DNA from 2 places in the Promicromonospora aerolata genome. Region 2 is predicted to be linked to the other one. Evidence: predicted binding sites of a transcription regulator. Region 2 holds the regulator's gene; the other holds the start of a gene.
What was found. The regulator HspR, encoded in region 2, represses chaperone genes until heat shock. The targets are predictions, from matches to a motif close to AAGTTGAGTCNNNNNGACTCAACTT.
Positions count from the first base shown of each region.

Region 1 (3,551 bases), 630 kb from region 2:
CCTCGCCGCCAAGGGCGTGCTCGACGGCGTCGTCGCGCCCGAGAACCTGCCGGCGCTGGTCGACCGGGCGCTCGCCGTGCTCGTCGACCCACCGTCGCCGTCGGGCCTTCCGCGCAGGGAGGGCCAGCCGTCCGGGACGACGTCGGCCTGGGACTCCGTGCTGCGGACGCGGGCCGCAGACCGGGTCGGGGTGCGTGACCTGCTGCGCTACGGCGCCTCGGGGACCGTGCGGCTGTCCGGCACGGACGAGGGCGAGCGTGACGAGTCGATGCTGGTCGCGCTCACGCGGCTGGACGGCGTGCCGTGCCTCGTCCTCGGCCAGGACCGGACCCGGCAGACGGAGAGCACGCCGATGGGTCCCGCCGCGCTCCGGGTCGCCCGGCGGGCGATGGGGCTCGCCGAGGAGCTGCGGCTGCCTCTGGTCGCGGTGATCGACACCCCCGGGGCGGAGCTCTCGCAGGGTGCCGAGGAAGGCGCGCTCGCCGGCGAGATCGCGCGCTGCATGGCCGCGCTGACCCGGCTGACGGTGCCGACGCTGTCGGTCATCCTCGGCCAGGGGTGCGGCGGCGGGGCGCTCGCCCTGCTGCCGGCGCAGGTGGTGATCGCCGCGGAGCATGCGTGGCTGTCCCCGTTGCCGCCGGAGGGCGCGAGCGTCATCGTGCACGGCGACACCGGGCACGCCGCGCAGATGGCGGAGGAGCAGCACGTGCGTGCCGTGGACCTGCTCGCGGAGGGCGCCGTGCAGCGGGTGGTCCCGGAGCACGACGGCGACACGGCGCGCGACGTCGCCGTGGCGGTGGCGGCGGAGTGCGCGGCGGTGCTGCGGCCGACCGGCCCGATGATCGGCAGTTCGTCAGGTGATCGGTAGCCCGGGTTGCCGACCACCTGACGAATGACCGACCACAAGGTGTGGGCGGCCGGGGGTCAGGGTCGGTGTCGCTGCAGGGCCTTGCGCACCTGTTGTGCCAGCGCGAACACGAGCAGCGCGGCGAACGCGATCGACGCGATCCTGGGCGGCAGCACGACCGACAGGCTCGCGCCACCGAACGAGAAGACCGAGGCCACGGCGCCGATGATCGCCGCCGTCCGCAGGTGGACCAGGCGGTTGCGGGTGTTGACCCAGGTACCCGAGACGGCGGTGGGGATCATCGCCACCAGGGACGTCCCCTTGGCGAGCGCTGGTGCGAAGTCGAACAGCGCGGACAGACCCGGGACGGCGATCTGGCCGCCCCCGATGCCGAGCAGCCCGGACGCGATCCCCATGACGAGACCGAGCCCGATCATCCCCGCACCGTCGAGCAGGCTGGGCAGGCCTTCGGCGCTGTCGACCGACGGCGGCTCCCCGAACGCGTCGAGCAGGGTCCGCACGATCCCCAGCACGAGCACCCCGACGAACATCCAGCGCAGCAGGGTCTCGGGGACGCGGGCGAGCAGCCGTGCCCCGACCACGGCGCCGATCACCGCACCCACGACGAGCAGCCCGGCGGCGATCAGGTCGACCGCGTCGTGCGTCAGGTACGGGATGGATCCGACGATCGCCGCGGGGAGGATCGCCGCGAGGGAGTAGGCGCTCGCCCGACGTTGCGTGAGGCCGCCGAGCGAGGTCAGGAGCGGCACCATCACGATGCCGCCGCCGAGCCCGAACAGACCGGAGAAGGCTCCACCGACGATCCCGACGACGGCGGCACGAGGTGGAGTCAGGGAGTCGTCAGTCTGCTCGGTCACCTTGAGATGATCTCAGGTGTGCGGCGATGGCCTGCGCGCAGCTCGTCGGGTCGGTGCGGGTGGCACGCACTACAGTGAATTCCAAGGTTGAGCGGGGTAGACTCAACTTTGACCTCGTTTCATCTCGTGCAGACTTCAGCATCCCTGGGAGGCCTCATGGACACCAAGTTCACGACCATGTCGCAGCAGGCGATCGGCGACGCCATCCAGTCGGCGTCGGCAGCCGGCAACCCGCAGCTCGAGCCGATCCACCTGCTCGCGTCGCTGCTCCAGCAGGAGCGCGGTGTCGCGACCGGGCTGCTCGACGCGGTCGGGGCGAACGCGCAGGCCATCGGCCAGCAGGTACGCGCGGCCCTCGTCGCGCTGCCCCAGGCCAGCGGCGCGAGCACCGCCCAGCCGAGCGCGAGCCGTGCCATGGCGACGGTCCTGGAACTGGCGTCGAAGGAGGCGCAGGGCCTCGGGGACGAGTACGTGTCCACGGAGCACCTGCTCATCGCGGTCGCGGCAGGGCAGTCCTCCGCGGCACAGATCCTGTCCGGCGCGGGGGCCACCGCGGACGCGCTGCGGGCGGCGCTGCCCGCCGTCCGGGGGTCCGGACGGGTCACGAGCCCCAACCCGGAGGGCACGTACAAGGCGCTCGAGCAGTACGGCACCGACCTGACGCAGCGTGCCCGTGACGGCAAGCTGGATCCGGTGATCGGCCGGGACTCCGAGATCCGCCGGGTGATCCAGGTCCTGAGCCGTCGCACCAAGAACAACCCCGTGCTCATCGGTGAGCCCGGCGTCGGCAAGACCGCCGTCGTCGAGGGGCTCGCGCAGCGGGTCGTCGCCGGCGACGTACCCGAGTCCCTCAAGGGCAAGCGCCTGGTCGCGCTGGACCTGGCCTCGATGGTGGCCGGCGCCAAGTACCGCGGCGAGTTCGAGGAGCGCCTCAAGGCGGTGCTCGAGGAGATCACCGCGTCGGACGGCGAGGTGGTCACCTTCATCGACGAGCTGCACACCGTGGTCGGTGCGGGCGCGGGCGGCGAGGGCGCCATGGACGCCGGCAACATGCTCAAGCCGATGCTGGCGCGTGGCGAGCTGCGCATGGTGGGCGCCACCACGCTCGACGAGTACCGCGAGCACATCGAGAAGGACCCGGCCCTGGAGCGGCGGTTCCAGCAGGTGTTCGTGGGGGAGCCCTCGGTCGAGGACACGGTGGCCATCCTGCGCGGGCTCAAGGAGCGCTACGAGGCGCACCACAAGGTCACGATCGCCGACTCCGCGCTCGTGGCCGCGGCCTCGCTCTCGGACCGGTACATCTCGGGGCGCCAGCTTCCCGACAAGGCGATCGACCTGGTCGACGAGGCGGCGTCGCGGCTGCGCATGGAGCTTGACTCGTCCCCCGTGGAGGTCGACGAGCTGCAGCGCGCGGTCACGCGTCTCGAGATGGAGGAGGTGGTGCTGTCCGACTCGGAGGATGCCGCCTCCCAGGAGCGCCTGCAGCGGCTCCGGGCCGATCTTGCGGACCGCCGGGAGGCGCTGGCCGCGCTCACCGCCCGCTGGGAGTCGGAGAAGGCAGGGCACAACCGCGTCGGCGATCTGCGGGCTCGGCTCGACCAGCTGCGCACCGACGCCGAGCGCAAGCTGCGTGAGGGTGACCTCGAAGGGGCCGCGCGTGTCCAGTACGGCGAGATCCCGGTGGTCGAGAAAGAGCTCGTGGCCGCAGAGGAGGCGGAGGCCAGTTCGGCGGACGACCTGCAGGGGACGGGCCCGGAGCATGCCGAACCGCCGATGATCGCCGACAAGGTGGGCGCCGACGAGATCGCCGAGGTGGTCGCCGCGTG
Region 1 covers NZ_JBHUHF010000001.1:3,652,956-3,656,506, reverse strand. Annotated here, with positions in the region: gene ACFSL2_RS16315 (carboxyl transferase domain-containing protein) at 1-868, shown strand, start outside; gene ACFSL2_RS16310 (sulfite exporter TauE/SafE family protein) at 925-1,725, opposite strand; gene clpB (ATP-dependent chaperone ClpB) at 1,882-3,551, shown strand, end outside.
Region 1: the regulator HspR is predicted to act here: its motif matches at 1,810-1,834, upstream of clpB (ATP-dependent chaperone ClpB).

Region 2 (3,551 bases):
CACCAAAAGCGTCGCGGTCACCCGACCTGACCTGCAGGATCAGTTCCGCGTCGCTCGGGGTTCCCCCCGTGCTGCTCTCGGCTTGCTTCACGTCTACCCAGACTCTCGGCCGTGTCCTGCCAAAGACTATAGAGGCACGCGAGCGGTTTAGGGGTGGAAAAAACATTTCCCGCATGAGATTGGGGTGAAGTGCGGTACACCACTGCCGAAGGTGCGTCATGATGTATCCCCGTGAGGGTCCCTTCATCATGAGCGAGTCACAGCAGGAGGCGCGGGTGCGTGTGCATGACCTGCGCGAGCGGTGGCGCGCTACCAGTCTGGCGTCGGTCTGGATCCGGCCCAACGACTGGGAGCATCCCGCCGCCGAGGCGTTGGCCGAGGCCCTGGCCGAGGGTCGTGGCGTGATCGCGCCCGCGGAACGTCTGGGAGCCGCGCGGGCCGCCGTGGGCGCCGGTATCACGGAGGCGCTGGACGACGTCGCCTGCCTCTATGCCGCCTTCGGCCGCCCTACCGACGTGGGCGCACTGCGCGCGGCGGCGATCGGCTGGGTCGGCGAGCGCGAGCGCGTGCCGTACCAGGTGGCGACGCACGACCCGTCGACGGGCCTCCCGACGGGCGAGTACCTGGGCGAGCGGCTGCGCGAGACCTACGGCACCGCGCAGCGAGCCGGGACCACCGCCGGGACCTCCCACTGCCTGCTCGTCCTCGACGTCGGCCTCGACAGTCTCGATACGTGGCAACGGCTGGCCCGGTCGGCCGCGATCGGCCGCACGCTGCACCAGGTCTTCGGCGAGGGACACCCGATGGCCGCCGTCGACGACGGCACCTTCGTGGTGCTGTGCGAGCGCGGTCCGGCGACCGCCGAGCTGGGCCAGTCGCTGCGCCGCGTCGTGGAGCGCAACGCCGAGGTGCTCGGTCTCACCACCGAGGTGCGCCGGCCGACCCGTGTCTGGGTCGAGCGCCTGCCCGGCACGCACGACGACGCCTTGCTGCTGCTCGACCACCTGGCTCGCTGAGGTCTCCGGACCGGCTGAGCCACATCCCCGCGCCATACAGCAGAGCGCCTGCTCGTCGTCGAGCAGGCGCTCTGTCTCGTCCGGGGCCGGCGGGTCGGTCAGCGTTCCTGGACAGTTCAGCGTTCCCGGACGGGTTCAGCGTTCCTGGAAGGTGAGGCAGTCGGCGTGCCCCGGGTCCTCCGGACCCGCTCCGACCCGGATCGACGGAGCGTTGCACTCCAGGCTCTGGTTGTGCGTGCACTCGGCGCGCTGACAGGCGCCGACGTGGGCGATGACCTTCTCGAGACCGCCCTTGGTGCTCAGCGGGATGAACGTGGCACAGGACGCGTCACCCTGGTGGCCGGCGATGGTGACGGCACCCGCATGGCAACCGTGGTCATGGTTGTAACCACAGCCGTCGATCGAGCACTCGGCGACCTCGGGCATTTCCATCAGTGTGGTCATGGTCTGCTCCTCGCATGGTGCGCTGGACATCTCCGAGAGGTAGATCCTATTCCGGAAATGGCAGGCCCGTAGAGCAAGGAATGCCTTACCTATTTTTCATCACGCATTCTCGATTAACGAAAGAATTGCGTTTCCGAAATTCCGCCCGCCGGTTCGCGTGTCAGCTGTCGCGGCGATGGCTCGGGCGCCAGAGCACCACGGCACCACCGCCCACGGCTCGCCGCTCGAGGTCCACCCGCATCGCCGTGCTGCGGACCCGCTGACCACGCTGCACCACGACGACGTCGCCGGCGTCCGGACCGGCGGCGAACACACGCCCTTCTTCCTGGACCCGCATCAGCAGATCACCGAGGCGCTCCTCCAGCACCGAGACGTGGGCCTCCAGGTCGAGGATGCGCTTGATCCCGGCGAGGTTGATGCCCTCGACCTGCGCGAGCCGCTGCACCTGCAGGAGGCGCGCGACGTCCCGGCGCGAGTACCTCCGGCCCCGGCCCCGGGTGCGCCGAGGTACCACCAGGCCAAGGCGGTCGTACTGGCGCAGCGTCTGCGGGTGCATGCCCGCGAGCTCCGCGGCCTTGGAGACGGTGAGCACGGGTGCGTCGTCGTCGACCATGTGCGCCTCCCTGTCTCGTTCGCTTCGCTGTGCGTGCGGGCAGGCTAACCGACTGCGGCGCGGTGGGACATATGCCCCACCGCGCCGCCCGTCATTCCGCCGCCCGCTCGGCCAGCCCGGCGCGTACGTCCTCGCCGTCGCTCTCGGCGGCAAACGACTCGAGCGCCTGCTTGGCCTTCTTGCTGAGCTTCTGCGGCACGACCACCTGCACACTGACGAGCAGGTCGCCGGTCGCCGTCGCCGTCTGCACCCCACGCCCCTTGACGCGCAGCGCCCGGCCCGACGGCGTCCCCGCCGGCACCTTCAGCCGCACGGTGGCACCGTCGAGGGTCGGCACCTTCAGCGTGGTGCCGAGGGCCGCCTCGGCAAACGTAATAGGCACGGTCATGCGCAGGTCGAGCCCGTCCAGCGTCCAGACCGGGTGGGACGCCACGTGCACGGTGACCACCAGGTCGCCCGCCGGGCCCCCGCCGACGCCCGGCTTGCCCTTGCCGCGTAGCCGGATCTTCTTGCCGTCGTTGATCCCTGCCGGGATCCGGGCCGTGATGGTGCGGCCGTTGACGTCCAGGTCGGCGGTCGTACCCTCGACGGCCGCACGGAACGGCAGCGTCACCTGCGCGACGACATCGGCGCCCGGGGTCGGCGCCGTGAAGCCCGAGGGACCGGCCGAGCCGTAGGGAGACCTGCCCCCGCCGGCGAACATCGAGCCGAGGATGTCCTCGAAGCCAGGGGGCGCCCCACCGCCCTGCGTATAGCGCACGCGCGGCCCGCCGCGGCCGGCCGGGCCCTGGCCACCACCGAACATGGCGCCCATGATGTCCTCGAAACCGCCCGCACCGGCGCCGCCGGGACCCGCGGAGAAGCGTGCGCCCCCCGCCATGGCACGCACGGCGTCGTACTGGCGGCGCTGTTCCGGGTCGGACAGCACCGCGTAGGCCTCGCCGATCTCCTTGAACCGGGTCTCTGCGGACACGTTGCCCTGGTTCTGGTCCGGGTGGTACTGGCGCGCCAGCTTGCGATAGGCCTTCTTGACGGCCGCGTCGTCGGCGTCCTTGGGCACGCCCAGCACGGCGTAGAAGTCCTTCTCCATCCAGTCCTGACCGGTCATGGCACCTCCTTCCGCACTGTGTTCCCGATGGCCGGGCCCGCCCCGTGGGGAGCGGACCCGGCCTCCGGGATCCGAGGACTACTCCGGCCCGACGACACCAACACGTGCCGCCCGGACCACCTTGTCGCCGATCTTGTACCCGGGCTCGACCACGAGGTTCACCGTGGCTGCCGTCGCGTCGGCGGAGGTCGAGTGCATGAGTGCCTCGTGCAGGGTGGGATCGAACTCCTCCCCCACCTTGCCGAACCGCTCGACGCCGAACTTCTGCAGGCTCTGGTCGAGCTTCTCCGCGATGGCCGCCATGGCTCCGCTCAGCTCACCGTGCTGCTTCGCGCGCTCGACGTCGTCGAGCACGGGCAGCAGCGCGGCC
Region 2 covers NZ_JBHUHF010000001.1:4,281,202-4,284,752, reverse strand. Annotated here, with positions in the region: gene ACFSL2_RS19070 (sigma-70 family RNA polymerase sigma factor) at 1-1, opposite strand, end outside; gene ACFSL2_RS19065 (hypothetical protein) at 219-1,016, shown strand; gene ACFSL2_RS19060 (DUF1540 domain-containing protein) at 1,152-1,460, opposite strand; gene ACFSL2_RS19055 (heat shock protein transcriptional repressor HspR) at 1,621-2,073, opposite strand; gene ACFSL2_RS19050 (DnaJ C-terminal domain-containing protein) at 2,165-3,181, opposite strand; gene grpE (nucleotide exchange factor GrpE) at 3,260-3,551, opposite strand, start outside.